DNA from 2 places in the Cronobacter turicensis genome. Region 1 is predicted to be linked to the other one. Evidence: predicted binding sites of a transcription regulator. Region 1 holds the regulator's gene; the other holds the start of a gene.

Region 1 (7,733 bases):
CCGACAGCAATGATGGCGGAATATTACCGCCAGCGCGCCAGCGCCGGGCTTATCATCAGCGAAGCCACCCAGATTTCCGCACAGGCCAAAGGCTATGCGGGCGCGCCGGGTCTGCACAGTGATGAGCAAATCGCAGCGTGGAAGAAAATCACCGCCGCGGTACACGAGGCCGATGGCCGTATCGCCGTACAACTGTGGCACACTGGCCGTATCTCGCACAGCAGCATTCAGCCGGGTGGCGAAGCGCCGGTTGCGCCTTCCGCGATTAATGCGGGCACCCGCACCTCGCTGCGTGATGAAAACGGCAAGGCTATTCGCGTCGACACCACCACCCCGCGCGCGCTCGAAACGCACGAAATCCCGGGCATCGTTGATGATTTCCGCAAAGCCGTCGGCAATGCGCGCGACGCCGGTTTCGATATGGCAGAGCTGCACTCCGCCCACGGTTACCTGCTGCACCAGTTCCTGTCGCCGTCCTCTAACAAACGTACCGACCAGTATGGCGGCAGCGTGGAAAACCGCGCGCGTCTGGTGCTGGAAGTGGTCGACGCCGTAAGCAAAGAGTGGAGCGCCGACCGCATCGGCATCCGCGTGTCGCCGATTGGCAGCTTCCAGAACGTCGACAACGGCCCGAACGAAGAAGCCGACGCGCTGTACCTGATTGAAGAGCTGAACAAACGCGGCATCGCGTACCTGCATATGTCCGAGCCGGACTGGGCGGGCGGCGTGCCTTACACTGACGAATTCCGCCAGAAAGTCCGCGAGCGTTTCGACGGCGCTATCATCGGCGCAGGCGCCTACAGCCGCGAGAAAGCCGAAGCGCTGATCCAGAAAGGGCTTATCGACGCGGTGGCGTTTGGGCGCGACTATATCGCTAACCCGGATCTCGTCGAGCGCCTGCGTAAAAAAGCCGAACTCAACCCGCAGCGCCCGGAATCCTTCTACGGCGGCGGCGCGGAAGGCTACATCGATTACCCTACCCTGTGATCCAAATTGATAGCGGCGGCCTTCCGCCGCTATACTAAAATCCTGTTTCACCCAAAAGCATCATCACAAGCCGTTTATTTAAGAGGATCTTATGCGCTTACTTCACACCATGCTGCGCGTTGGCGACCTGCAACGCTCCATCAATTTCTACACCAACGTTCTGGGCATGAAACTGCTGCGCACCAGTGAAAACACAGAATACAAATATTCGCTGGCGTTTGTCGGTTACGGTCCGGAGAGCGAAGAAGCGGTGATCGAGCTGACTTACAACTGGGGCGTGGAGAGCTATGAGCTCGGCACGGCTTACGGTCATATCGCCATCAGCGTGGACAACGCCGCAGAAGCCTGCGAGCGCATCCGCAACAACGGCGGCAACGTCACCCGTGAAGCGGGCCCGGTTAAAGGCGGCACCACGGTTATCGCGTTTGTTGAAGATCCGGACGGTTACAAAATCGAGCTTATCGAAGAGAAAGACGCGGGTCGCGGCCTCGGCAACTGATCCCTCCGGCGGGCGTTCTGCCCGCCTTGCTGCATCCCGTCGTGAAATTTGCCATAATGCGCGCTGCTTTAATTCCCCAAACTTAAGAGACGCTGATGTCCGATAACGCTCAACTGACCGGTCTGTCCGACCGTTTTCGTGGCTTTTACCCTGTTGTCATCGATGTGGAAACCGCCGGTTTTAACGCCAAAACCGACGCGCTGCTGGAAATCGCCGCCGTGACGCTGAAAATGGATGCCGACGGCTGGCTCACCCCCGATGAAACACTGCATTTTCACGTTGAGCCCTTTGAAGGCGCCATCCTCCAGCCCGAAGCGCTGGCGTTTAACGGTATTGATCCGCATAACCCGTTGCGCGGCGCCGTCAGCGAATATGACGCGCTGCACGCTATTTTTAAAATGGTGCGCAAGGGCATGAAAGAGAGCAACTGCAACCGCGCGATCATGGTGGCGCATAATGCCACGTTCGATCACAGCTTTATGATGGCGGCCGCGGAGCGCGCGTCGCTCAAACGAAACCCGTTCCACCCGTTTGTGACCTTCGACACCGCGGCGTTAAGCGGGCTGGCGCTGGGTCAGACAGTACTGGCGAAAGCGTGCATCGCGGCGGGCATGCCGTTTGACAGCGCCCAGGCGCACTCGGCGCTCTATGACACAGAACAAACCGCCCTGCTGTTTTGCGAAATCGTCAACCGCTGGAAACGCCTGGGCGGCTGGCCGGTGCCGCCGCTCGCCGCAGAAGACGCGACGCCGCAAGACGGCGAGTGAGCTAACGCAGCGCAAAAAAAAAGCGGCCTCCAGGGCCGCTTTTTTATCTGCGCGATAAGGCGCGACGGGATTATTCCGCGTCCGGGGTTGCCGGGTTGTGCTTCGCTGCCGTCTCTTTGATCAGCGGCTGCAGTTCGCCGCGCTGATACATTTCAATAATGATGTCGCAACCGCCGACCAGCTCGCCATCCACCCACAGCTGCGGGAAGGTCGGCCAGTTAGCGTATTTCGGCAGTTCCGCGCGGATATCCGGGTTTTGCAGGATATCGACATACGCAAAACGCTCGCCGCAGGCGGACAGCGCCTGTACCGCCTGCGCGGAGAAGCCGCAGCTCGGCAGTTTCGGGGAGCCTTTCATGTACAGCAGAATCGGGTTTTCAGCGATCTGGCGTTGAATTTTTTCAAGCGTAGTGCTCATTGTCTTACTTCCTCAAGCGTCATTACGGCGTTAGCTTTACATTGTAGCGGCTCCGGAGCGTCCCGAAAATGCATAATCTTGCGCTTAAGCCCGGCGCCGTGCCGTGGTGAAAGAGAAGCAAATAATAACACTTTTCTGTATGCTGCCGATATTCTCCTCTGAGGAGGCGCGCTAAAATGCGCATCCACGCAGCGGCAACTGGCTAAAAAGAGTGCGCCGGTTAACGAAACTGCGCGGTAAAGACGATTTGCTGCTTAACTTCGGACAATTTTTTAGATTAGAATCAGCAAGCTCTTAAAATTCATCCGTTGGCATGATTGCCGGCTTTATGCAGGGGAATGCTCAGTGGCGCGCAAAACAAAAATTGCTCTTACGCTCTGTGCTTTATTAATGACTTCATCACTGGCATTTGCGCCATGCGCGCAGGCGTCGGAGCAGACGCGCGCCTCGAAGGTACAAAAGGCGCACGCCAGTACGGTGAAAAAGAAAACCAGCACAAAAACCGCCAAAAAAAGCAACAACGAAACGAAGACTAAAACGAAAACGGCGAAAACCGCCAGCGAGAAGCGAAACACCACCGCAAAACGCACCAGCAAGACCACTTCTACCGTCAGTAAAACCGCTTCCCGCCGCGCTTCCACTACTTCCGTTAAACAGGCCAGCAACCGACTGAGTGCGCAGACCTGTAGCAAAACGCGTAAAAATCGCAAAACTAAATGCGTCAGCGGGCCGCTGACTATCGCGGATGCCCACAAAGCGCGCGTGAAAAAAGCCCAGACGACCGCCATGAACAAGCTGATGAACCAGATCGGCAAGCCGTATCACTGGGGCGGCGCTTCGCCCCGCACCGGTTTCGACTGCAGCGGCCTGGTCTGGTATGCGTATAAAGATCTGGTGAAATTCCGCATTCCGCGCACCGCCAACGAAATGTATCACCTGCGCGACGCCGCCCCGGTTAACCGTGGCGAGCTCGAAAGCGGCGATCTGGTGTTCTTCCGCACCCAGGGCCGCGGCACTGCCGATCACGTCGGCGTCTATGTCGGCAACGGCAAGTTTATTCAGTCGCCGCGTAGCGGTCAGGAAATCCAGATAACATCGCTGAGCGAAGATTACTGGCAGCGTCACTATGTCGGCGCGCGCCGGGTGATGACGCCGCGCACCATTCGCTAATCGGTTTATGCACATCAAAAAAACGGAGAAGGTCGCCCTTCTCCGTTTTCTTTTTTTACTGCGCTTATGTTATTCGGCGCTGCACGCCGTTTGCGCCTCGCGACGGCTGGAGAGCAGCACCAGCAGCAGGCCGAGCGCGGCAATCAGCGCCCCCATCACCGGCACCACGCTATAGCCGAAGCCCGCGTGAATAACAGCGCCCCCCGCCGCCGCGCCAAGCGCGTTGCCAAGGTTAAACGCACCGATATTGACCGATGACGACAGGCCTGGCGCTTCACTGGCGACGCGCATCACGCGCATCTGCAGCGGCGGCACCACGGCGAACGTCGCCGCGCCCCACACCACCATGCTAACGGCCGCGCCGATTTCCGTCTGCGCCAACCACGGGATCGCCGCCATGATGATGATAAGCAGCATCAGGAACCCCTTCAGGGTGCCGCTCACCGAGCGGTCCGCGAGGCGGCCGCCCAGATAGTTGCCGATGGAAAACCCTACGCCTATCAGCACCAGCATGGCGGTGACGAACGCCGCGCTGGCGTCAGTGATATGGTGCAGCACCGGCGCGATATAGGTATAGAGCGTGAACATCGCGCCCGCTCCGAGCACCGTGGTCAGCAGCGCGCTCACTACCTGCGGGCGCATCAGCACCGCGAGTTCGCTTTTCACATCCGGACGCTCGCCGCCGCCGCCTTTCGGCAGGGAGAGCCAGAGGCTCGCCATCGCCACCAGCCCAAGGCCCGCGGTCGCCAGGAACGACATCCGCCAGCCAATAGTTTCGCCAAGCCAGGTCGCCGCCGGCACCCCGCCGATATTGGCGATGGTCAGCCCCATAAACATCGTCGCGACGGCGCTCGCCTGTTTATGCTTCGGCACCACGCTTGCCGCCACGACCGAGCCGAGCCCGAAAAACGCGCCGTGGTTAAGGCTGGTGAGAATACGCGAGGCCATCAGCGTCATGTAATCCGGCGCCAGCGCCGAGAGCACGTTGCCGAGCGTAAAAATCGCCATCAGGAAAATCAGCGCGCTGCGTCGTGCGCGGTGCGACAACAGGAGCGTCATCAACGGCGCCCCCACCATCACGCCAACCGCGTAAGCGCTTATCAGCATACCGGCGGCCGGAATCGAGACGTTGACGCCGTTCGCTATTACCGGCAACAGCCCCATCGGGGAAAACTCGGTCGTGCCAATGCCAAAAGCACCAATCGCCAGTGCCAGTAACGGGAAATTGACTTTCATTCATTGCTCCAGAAATTGTACAACAGCGCCGGGGAATGCCCGACGTTACAGCAGGATGCAGAAAGGATGGCACTTTCAGTCGGAAAAGATAAGTGACAAAAACAGCAAAATATTATTGCGCGAGTGTTAAAGAACACGCAAAAATTGTTATTAGCGAATCATAAGGAAATAGCGTGAAAAAGAAAGGGAACGGCGAGCGAAAGGCGTTTAAGCGCAGGAATGGTATAAGAAAGCGGGAGAACGCAGGCGCACTCCCGCCTGGCGCTTAATGCAGGATGGCGGTAAAAGCGCCCGCCACAATAAGACCCAGCACAACAAGGGTAGTGACCAGCGAAAATTTCAGATCGGTACTCATGGTATTCTCCTTAAAGACCCCATAAAAATCAGGTAGTGCGCATTTTTGCATAAACGGGCCGAAAAATCCTGCGACATTTAACCAGATATGCGTTTTCCCTCTTCCCCTTTCGATAAAGATAAGCCAAAATTCGTCGCTACTTTATTCGGTACCGGCCATCGACCCCTCCTCACGATAAATGTCGCGTTTCCCGGCATGCCGCACGTCCCCTCGTGGCAAACAGGGGTGTGTACAGGCAAACGATTAACCCGTGATTTTGCAGGGCTCAGCCAGGGGTCTGGAGTGATTATTAATGGCAACAATTAAAGACGTCGCGAAGCGAGCCAACGTTTCCACAACAACAGTCTCACATGTAATTAACAAAACCCGTTTTGTGGCGGAAGAGACGCGCAACGCGGTATGGGCGGCTATCAAAGAATTACATTATTCGCCAAGCGCCGTGGCGCGCAGCCTGAAGGTGAACCACACCAAATCTATCGGGCTGCTGGCGACCAGTAGCGAAGCGCCCTACTTTGCAGAAATCATCGAAGCTGTAGAAAACAGCTGCTTTGCAAAAGGCTATACGCTGATCCTCGGTAATGCGCATAACAATCTGGAAAAACAGCGCGCGTATCTGTCGATGATGGCGCAAAAGCGCGTCGACGGCCTGCTGGTGATGTGTTCGGAATACCCGGAGCCGCTGCTGTCCACGCTCGAAGAGTACCGTCATATCCCGATGGTGGTGATGGACTGGGGCGAAGCTAAAGCGGATTTCACCGACTCGGTTATCGATAACGCGTTCCAGGGCGGTTATCTCGCGGGGCGTTATCTTATCGAGCGCGGCCATCGCGATATCGGCGTGATCCCGGGGCAGCTTGAGCGCAACACCGGCGTCGGGCGTTTTTCCGGCTTCATGAAAGCGCTGGAAGAAGCGGCCATCAAGGTGCCGGAGAACTGGATCGTGCAGGGCGATTTCGAACCGGAATCCGGTTATCGCGCGATGCAGCAGATCCTCTCGCAGCCGCAGCGCCCTACCGCCGTCTTCTGCGGCGGCGATATCATGGCGATGGGCGCTATCTGCGCGGCCGATGAGATGGGCCTGCGCGTGCCGCAGGATATTTCGATTATCGGCTACGATAACGTACGCAACGCCCGCTTCTTCAGCCCGGCGCTGACGACAATCCATCAGCCGAAAGAGACGCTGGGCCAGACCGCGTTCAATATGCTGCTCGATCGCATCGTTAACAAACGCGAAGAGTCGCAGACCATCGAGGTGCACCCGCGCCTTATCGAACGCCGCTCGGTGGCGGACGGCCCGTTCCGCGACTATCGTCGTTAATCCCTTCCGGGAGCCGTATCACTGCGGCTCCCGCAGCCACTCCTTGTTCAGCGTTTCACTGTCCCCCAGATAATCAAGCAGCCAGCGCAGCGCGGGCGAGGCGTCGCTTTGTCGCCACGTCAGGCAGCAGGCGGCGTCCGGGAACGGGTTTTCCAGCGTCAGCGCGCGCCACTCTTCGCGATCCAGCCATGGCTTGGCGAAATGCGTCGGCACCATGCCGATACAGAGCCCTTCGCTAAGCGCATCAGCGGCGCAGTGCCAGTCCGGCACCACCACGCGTCGCTGGTTATCCAGCAGCCAGGTGATGCGTTTGGGCAGCGATCGCGAGGTATCTTCCAGCACCAGCGACGGGTAATCACGCAGCCTGTCATCGCTTAGCGCGCCTTCATGCTGCGCCAGCGGATGATGATGCGCCACCACGCAGCGCCAGCTCAGCATGCCCATATCGCGGAACGCGAACCGCCCGCCCACCGGGATCGCCTGCGTGGCGCCGATGGCAAGTTCCACGCGCCCATCCGCCAGCGCATCCCAGACGCCGTTAAACACCTCCTGCGACACCTGCAACTCGACATCGGAAAAGTGCCGGTAGAAATCGAGCACCAGCTGGCGGGTGCGCTCAGGCCGCACGATATTGTCCACCGCGATGGAAAGCTGCCCGCGCCAGCCGTTGGCTATCTGCTGGCACTGCTGACGGGTGATCATCATTTTTTTGATAACAGAACGCCCCTCGCGTAAAAACCAGGCGCCCGCAGGCGTCAGCACCACATCGCGATGGCGTCGCTCAAAGAGCGACACCGCGAGCCATTCCTCAAGCTGACGCACCGTATAGCTCACGGCAGAAGGCACGCGGTGCAGTTCCGCCGCCGCCGCGGTGAAGCTGCCAGTGCGCGCGACGGCGTCGACGACTTCCAGAGAATATTCAGACCACATTTTCTGCCTGCAAAATTTTTGAATGGAAACGGCAAATATTAGCGTTTCACAAG
Region 2 (7,733 bases), 2.1 Mb from region 1:
GACGCGCCGGCGATGAAAGCCGCGACCATCGGTATTGCGATGGGCAGCGGCACCGACGTCGCGCTGGAAGCCGCCGATGCGGCGCTGACGCACAACCGGCTGGCGGCGCTGCCGGAGATGATCGCGCTTGCCCGCGCTACGCACCGCAATATTCGCCAGAACATTACGATTGCGCTGGGGTTAAAGGCCGTTTTTCTGGTGACAACGCTGCTTGGGTTGACCGGTCTGTGGCTGGCCGTGCTGGCCGATACGGGCGCGACGGTGCTGGTGACCGCCAATGCGTTAAGGCTGTTGCGTAAGCGCGGCTGATGGAGGACACGGTGGGTGCGCTCCGCTTACCCACCCTACATTACAGCGGCCGGAATACTCGTAGGGCGGGTAAGCGCAGCGCACCCGCCATCACAAAAGCCTTCCCCGCCACCGCATTTACATCATCCCTAATATCCGCGGCAGCCAGAGCGAAATGGCCGGAATGTAGGTCACCATCGCCAGCACGACAAGCAACACCCCATAAAACGGCAGCATGGCGCGCACCACGCTTTCGATATTCTGCTTACTTACGGCGCTCGCCACAAACAGCACCGAGCCCACCGGCGGCGTAATCAGCCCGATCCCGAGGTTCACCATCATGATCATCCCGAAATGCACAGGATCGATGCCGAGCTGATTGGTGACCGGCAGCAATACCGGCGTCAGGATCAAAATGATTGGCGCCATGTCCATCAGCGTGCCAATCATCAGCAGCATAACGTTGAGATACATCAGGATGACGTATTTGTTATCCGACAGCGTCGTAAAGAATTCCGTAATGCGCGTCGGCAGTTGCATATAGGTCATCACCGCGCCAAACGCTGCGGCAAACCCAATGAGGATCATCACGATCGTCACCGTTTTCACGGTGCGGAACATCAGCTTCGGCAGCTCATTCCATTTGTAATCGCGGTAAATAAACATCGTCACGAAAAACGCCCACAGGCAGGCGACCGCCGCCGACTCCGTCGCCGTAAACACGCCGGTGAGAATGCCGCCCAGGATAATCACGACCGTGATAAGCCCCCACAGCGCATCGATGAAAATTTTCAGCGCCTGCTTCAGCGGGATCCGCTCGCCTTTCGGATAGCCGCGCCGCCGGGCGAAGACGATGCAAAGCACCATCAGGCTCATCCCCAGCAGCAGTCCTGGTAAAACCCCCGCGATAAACAGCGTCGCGATAGACACGGTGCCGCCCGCCGCCAGCGAATAGATAACCGAGTTATGGCTGGGCGGGATAAGAATCGCCTGCACCGAGCCGCTCGCCGTGACCGCTGCGGCGTATTCGCGCGGGTATCCCTTTTTTTCCATCTCCGGGATCATCACGCTGCCGATGGACGCGGTATCCGCCACCGACGAGCCGGAAATCGCGCCGAAAAACGTCGAGGCGACAATATTGACCAAAGACAGCCCGCCGCGGATAAAGCCCACGAACAGATAGGCGAAGTTAACCAGCCGCCGGGCGATGCCGCCTTCGGCCATAATCGCGCCCGCCAGGATAAAAAACGGGATCGCCAGCAGCGTGAATTTGTTGACGCCGCTGGTTATCTGGATCATTAACGCCTCCAGCGGCAGATCTATCCAGAGCGCGCCCACGATGGCGCTCAGGCCCACCGCGAAAGCGACCGGCATCCCCAACGCCAGTAGCACGGCCAGCGTGGCCAGTAAGATAAATGCGTCCATGGTGTTCTCCGTCAGCTATGGTTGCCAATGAGCACGACCGGACGGTTCTCCTGAGAGCCCCACAGCAGCCGCTCGATTACAAACAAAATCATCACCGCCGAGCCGATGGGCAGCGGGAGATAGCTTTCTCCGGAGGTCAGTACCGGAAATTCCGCGACGGGCTGCTCCCACAGCTCCATACACAACAGGGCGCTGTAGTAAAACATCACCAGCGAGATGACCAGCATCAGCAGATCGACCACGCGCGCGCAGACCCGCTGCGCAAACGGCGGCAGGCGATCGGTCAGCATGTTTACCGCGATGTGCGAGCCCGCGCGGTAGCCCACCGCCGCGCCGATAAAGGTAAACGTCACCATGCAGATAATGGCGACCGGCTCAGGCCAGGATTCCCCCCGGTTAAGCACGTAACGCGAGAAAATCCCTATCGGGATCACGATCGTCATGATCAACAGCGCGAACCCGGCCACCATCATGGCGAGCAGGTACAGGCGATCCATCCAGACCAGAAAGAATCGGGACATAAAGACTCCGCAGAGGATGAGACGCCGGGGCCAGCCCGGCGTAAGCGATTATTTGACGTCGGCGATGGCTTTCATCAGGTCCTGATGCTTCGCGCCATACTGGTCGCGCACCGGGGCGGTCGCGTTAACGAAATACGCCTTATCGATGTCGTGGAACTGCACGCCGCCCGCTTTCATTTTGTCGAGCGCCTGCTTGTTATAGGCATTCCACAGCTCACGCTGTTCCATCTGCGCCTCGCGGGCGAGCGTCAGGATTTTCTGTTGCTGCTCGGGCTTGAGCTTGTCCCACTTCACTTTCGAGTAGAGCAGCATTTCGGGAATGATAAAGTGGCCGCTCAGGGTGTAATGCTTCGCGACCGGCAGGTAGTTATGGGCGATATAGGTCGGCGGGTTGTTTTCAGCGCCGTCGATAACGCCGGTTTGCAGGCCGCTGTAGACTTCGCTCACGCCCATCGCCACGGCGTTCGCGCCCATCGCTTTCAGCGTGCCGATGGCGACAGGACTCCCCTGTACGCGAATTTTCATGCCCTTCAGATCGTCCGGCTTCACGACCGGGTTTTTGGTGATTAAGTTGCGGGTGCCAGAGTCCATCCAGCCTAAAAAGACCAGCCGCGATTTCGGGTTGCTGGTGAGTTTATCGCCGATTTGCTTGCCGATATCGCCATCAATGACCTTATGCATATGGTCTTCATCACGAAACACGTACGGCAGCGTAAAAACTTCGATCTCCGGCAAAATCGCCGCGACTGGCGCCATCGAAACGCGGATCATGTCGATAGCGCCCATCTGCGCCTGTTCGATCATCTGCTTCTCATCGCCCAGCACGCCGCCCGGAAAGGTTTTAATTTCCAGCTCGCCGTTGGTTTGTTGTTTTAACTTCTCACCCATATTTTGCACGGCCACGACATTCGGATACCCCTGCGGGTGAACATCGGCCGCTTTAATCACTTGCGCATGCAGAGCGGGCGCAAACAGCAGTGACGCGGTGGACAGGCAAAAACCGGCAAACGCCGGGATAAATCGCTTTTTCATCGGGTCGCTCCAGAGGATAAGGACAGGCTAGTTATAAAACGGTGTTTTGATTTGTCGGTTATAAACTAGACGACGTCCTGTAAAGCCGGGGTGAAGCGCCTCACAAAAGCAGCAACTCTGAAACAAGGGTTTAAAAAGAATGTGACGTGAGTTCAGAAAGCCGCATGACGGCGGCTTACGGCAGGAATTACTGATTTTTACGCAGCAAATAGCGATACGGCAGCGTTTCGGTTTGCGAGGCCACCAGCTCATGCTCCATAAAGCGGCAGAAACCAGGGATATCGCGCGTCGTCGCCGGGTCATCGGCCACGATCAGCAGCGTTTCGCCAGGCTGCATCTGGCGCACGGTTTTACGCACCATCATTATCGGCTCAGGGCAGCGCAGCCCGAGGGCGTCCAGGGTATGGTCAGGGTTGGCGAACAGATCGGTCATGCTTCTCTCGGGGTTGTGAAAAACCGCCTTAGTTTACCCCCCGTTTTACGTGACGCAACTCATGTGAACGATTGCGTTAAAATTAACCATTGCATTGACGATACAAAGCAGTATCATGCGGCGGCTTTGCGCAAACGCGCCGCGTCTGCCTTAGCATGAAGATGAACTGGGTTCCCTCACCCCAACTAACAAAAAGGTCACAATATGACTCCCTTTACGTCTGGTCAGCGCCGCCACGCGCTCGTCTGGCTTTCGTTGTTTCATTTGCTGGTGATCACCTCCAGTAACTATCTGGTGCAGCTGCCGGTCTCCATCTTTGGTTTTCACACCACCTGGGGCGCGTTTAGCTTTCCGTTTATTTTCCTCGCCACCGATCTGACCGTGCGCATTTTTGGCGCGCCGCTGGCTCGTCGCATTATTTTCGCGGTGATGGTGCCTGCGCTGCTGGTCTCCTATGTGATCTCCTCGCTGTTTTATATGGGGAGCTGGCAAGGGTTTGGCGCGCTGTCGCACTTTAATCTGTTCGTCGCGCGCATCGCGACCGCCAGCTTTATGGCCTATGCGCTGGGGCAGATCCTCGACGTGCATGTCTTTAATCGCCTGCGTCAGAGCCCGCGCTGGTGGCTGGCGCCGGGCGCGTCCTTGCTGCTCGGCAACGTCAGCGACACGCTGTCATTCTTCTTTATCGCGTTCTGGCGCAGCCCGGACCCGTTCATGGCCGAACACTGGATGGAAATCGCGCTGGTGGATTACACCTTTAAGGTGCTTATCAGCCTGGTATTCTTCCTGCCGATGTATGGCGTGCTGCTGAATATGCTGTTGAAAAAGCTGGCGGATAAATCCGATTTCCGCGTGCTACAGCGCGGGTAAAGGTTCGCGGAATTTCTTGTGTTAAGATGCAGAGATGGGTCGTGTTGACCGTCTCTTGTAAAGGAATAAGTGAATGCGCAATCTGGTGAAATATGTCGGTATTGGCCTGCTGGTGATGGGGCTTGCCGCCTGCGACAACAAAGACAGCAACGCGCCGGCAAGCGCCGGTGCCTCACAGAGCGAAGCCTCCGGCCAGCCGGTCAGCCTGCTGGACGGTAAACTGAGCTTCTCCCTGCCGGCGGATATGACCGATCAGAGTGGTAAAGTGGGCACCCAGGCGAACAACATGCATGTCTACTCTGACCAGACCGGCCAGAAAGCCGTGATCGTCATCGTCGGCGAGAAAAGCCAGGAATCGCTGGAAGTGCTGGCGAAGCGTCTGGAAGATCAGCAGCGCGCCCGCGACCCGCAACTGCAGGTCGTGACCAATAAAGCGATTGAAATCAAAGGCCAGAAGATGCAGCAGCTCGATACCATCATCTCCGCCAAAGGCCAGACCGCTTACTCCTCCGTGGTGCTGGGCAATGTTGATGACAAACTGCTGACCCTGCAAATCACGCTGCCTGCCGATAACCAGCAGCAGGCGCAGAGCACTGCAGAGAACATCATCAACACCATCGTAGTGAAGTAATCCGCGGTAAAAACGCGCTTACAACAGCGGCCTGCCCTTTACGGGGCGGGCCGTTTTTTTAACTGCGCGCTTAACAGAATGGCGAGCAACACCAGCCCCGCCGCCGCCAGATAAATCGCCGGTACGCCCGCCCAGGCCATCAGCACGCCTGCCGCCGGCCCGGTTATCCCGAGCGACAGATCCATAAACAGCGTATAGGTGGCAAGCGCCGCGCCCTGATTGCTCTGGGGCACCGCTTTCACGGCCACGACGCCGAGCGCCGGGAACACCAGCGAGAACCCGGCGCCTGCGAGAAACGTCCCCACTTTCGCCATCCACGGATCCACCGCCAGCCCAACCAGCAGCAGCCCAAGCGTTTCCACCACGCCGCAGAGTAGCGTCACGTTAATGCCGCCCAGCCGATTAATCGCATTCGGGAATAACAAGCGCGTGCCGACAAACGCGCCGCTGAAAAGTGTCAGGGCGAAGGCCGCGCCGTCCCAGCCTTTGGCCTGATAGAACAGCGTGATAAACGTGGCGATCACCCCAAAGCCGGAGGTGGTGAGCGCCAGGGCCATGCCGAACGGCCAGACCTTGCCGAGCACCGCGCGAAACGGCAGCGGTTTGCCCTTACTCGCCTTCACTGCCGGGCGCGGCAGCGCCAATACAATCCCGAGCAGCGCCACGCCCATAATAACGCCCGCCACCAGCGGCAGGCCGCCCAGCCGGTACAGCAGCGCCCCAAGCGGCGCGCCCACGGCCATCGCGCCGTAGGTGACGACGCCGTTCCAGGAGATCACTTTGCCGATATGCGTCGAACCGACCACGCCGACGCCCCAGAGCGTCGAGCCGGTGCCCGCGCAGCTCTGTCCGAAGCCCAGCACCACACGCCCGAGACACAGCAGCGCCAGCGACGCCAGCGGCAAGCCGCCGCTCCACCACGCCAGAAAATAGCTCGCGCCGCTCAGCAGACAGCCGAACATGCCGACAATGACCACCGTTTTCGGTCCCCAGAGATCGGCGTAACGCCCGGCATGAGGACGACTTATCAGCGTGGCGATATACTGAAGGCTGATAACCAGCCCCGCCCAGAACGGGCTAAATCCCATCACATCATGGACATAGCCCGGCAGTACCGCGAGCGGCAGACCGATAGTCAGAAAGGTAGCGAAGTTGAAGATAACAATGGAGACGATTTTCAGGTTCAGCCGCAGGCCGCTTAACGCGGGTTCGGCGCAGACATCCGGCATGACATTTCACTTTTTTGGCAACAGCGGTAGCGTCAGTATAAACCTGAAATTTCCTTCAACGGAAACGCCCGCGTTTCAGACTTCCTCCCTGCGGCGCAATGCCGGTTCCACACTACACTAAGAAAGCCCTCATAAAAGGAATTGGTTATGATTGGTCCACAACGACCCCAACCCCAACAAGATAAAGTCGGCCTGCATATGCTGCAAAAGCTGGCGGCGCTGGTCATTATTCTGGCTGGCATTCACGCCGCGGCAGATGTGATTGTGCCGCTGCTGCTGGCGCTGTTTCTGGCTATAGTGCTTAACCCTCTGGTGACCTGGTTTATGCGCCGGGGCTTTCGCCGCCCTGTCGCGATAACTATCGTCGTGTTTGTGATGCTGATAGGCCTGACGTTGCTGCTGGGCGTACTGGCGGCGTCATTCAATGAATTTATCGCGTTAATGCCGAAATATAATAAGGAACTGACGCGAAAACTCCTGCATCTTCAGGAAATGGTGCCCTTCATGCACCTGCATCTTTCGCCGGAGCGTATGCTACAGCGCATGGATTCCGACAAGATGGTCACCTTCGCCACCACGCTGATGACGCAGCTCTCCGGCGCGATGGCCAGCGCCGTACTGCTGGTGATGACCGTCGTCTTCATGCTGTTTGAAGTGCGCCACGTGCCTTATAAGCTGCGCTTCGCGCTCTCTAACCCGCAACTGCACATCGCCGGGCTGCATCGCGCCTTAAAAGGCGTCAGCCACTATCTGGCGTTAAAAACGCTCATCAGCCTCTGGACCGGCGTGATCATCTGGCTCGGCCTGACGTTGCTCGACATCCAGTTCGCGCTGATGTGGGGCGTGCTTGGTTTTCTGCTCAATTACATTCCCAACATCGGCGCGGTGCTCTCGGCAATACCGCCCATGATCCAGGCGCTGCTGTTCAATGGCGTGTATGAAGTCGTCATGGTGGGGGTGTTGTTCCTGCTGGTGCATATGATCCTGGGGAATATCGTGGAGCCGCGTATGATGGGCCACCGTCTCGGGATGTCCACGATGGTGGTGTTCCTCTCTCTGCTGTTCTGGGGATGGTTACTCGGGCCGGTCGGCATGCTGCTTTCGGTGCCGCTCACCAGCGTCTGTAAAATCTGGATGGAAACCACGCACGGCGGCAGCAAAATCGCCGTCCTTCTTGGCCCCGGCCGCCCGAAAACCCGGCTACCTGGGTAGTACGGCTGACTTATCAGAGAAGGTATGACTGGATTGCGAGCGGGCAAAATAGCGCCCGCTTTTTCATGTGCTAATTTTGTGTAGCGTCTGTA

Evidence for each region. The regulator PurR, encoded in region 1, represses purine synthesis genes. The targets are predictions, from matches to a motif close to CANGCAAACGTTTGCNTG.
Region 2: tusA (sulfurtransferase TusA) is a predicted target of PurR. The motif match lies at 3,760-3,777, and genes of this name have one in related genera.

The regions. Positions count from the first base shown of each region.
Region 1 is NZ_CP165997.1:2,285,350-2,293,082, forward strand. It holds gene AB8W27_RS10925 (alkene reductase) at 1-987, shown strand, start outside; gene gloA (lactoylglutathione lyase) at 1,079-1,486, shown strand; gene rnt (ribonuclease T) at 1,582-2,253, shown strand; gene AB8W27_RS10940 (Grx4 family monothiol glutaredoxin) at 2,324-2,671, opposite strand; gene AB8W27_RS10945 (C40 family peptidase) at 3,017-3,841, shown strand; gene AB8W27_RS10950 (MFS transporter) at 3,911-5,077, opposite strand; gene AB8W27_RS10955 (YnhF family membrane protein) at 5,343-5,432, opposite strand; gene purR (HTH-type transcriptional repressor PurR) at 5,725-6,750, shown strand; gene punR (DNA-binding transcriptional activator PunR) at 6,769-7,680, opposite strand.
Region 2 is NZ_CP165997.1:228,981-236,713, reverse strand. It holds gene zntA (Zn(II)/Cd(II)/Pb(II) translocating P-type ATPase ZntA) at 1-309, shown strand, start outside; gene AB8W27_RS01100 (TRAP transporter large permease) at 427-1,713, opposite strand; gene AB8W27_RS01095 (TRAP transporter small permease) at 1,725-2,234, opposite strand; gene AB8W27_RS01090 (TRAP transporter substrate-binding protein) at 2,283-3,266, opposite strand; gene tusA (sulfurtransferase TusA) at 3,454-3,699, opposite strand; gene AB8W27_RS01080 (7-cyano-7-deazaguanine/7-aminomethyl-7-deazaguanine transporter) at 3,904-4,569, shown strand; gene AB8W27_RS01075 (DcrB family lipoprotein) at 4,643-5,200, shown strand; gene AB8W27_RS01070 (MFS transporter) at 5,239-6,429, opposite strand; gene AB8W27_RS01065 (AI-2E family transporter) at 6,577-7,641, shown strand.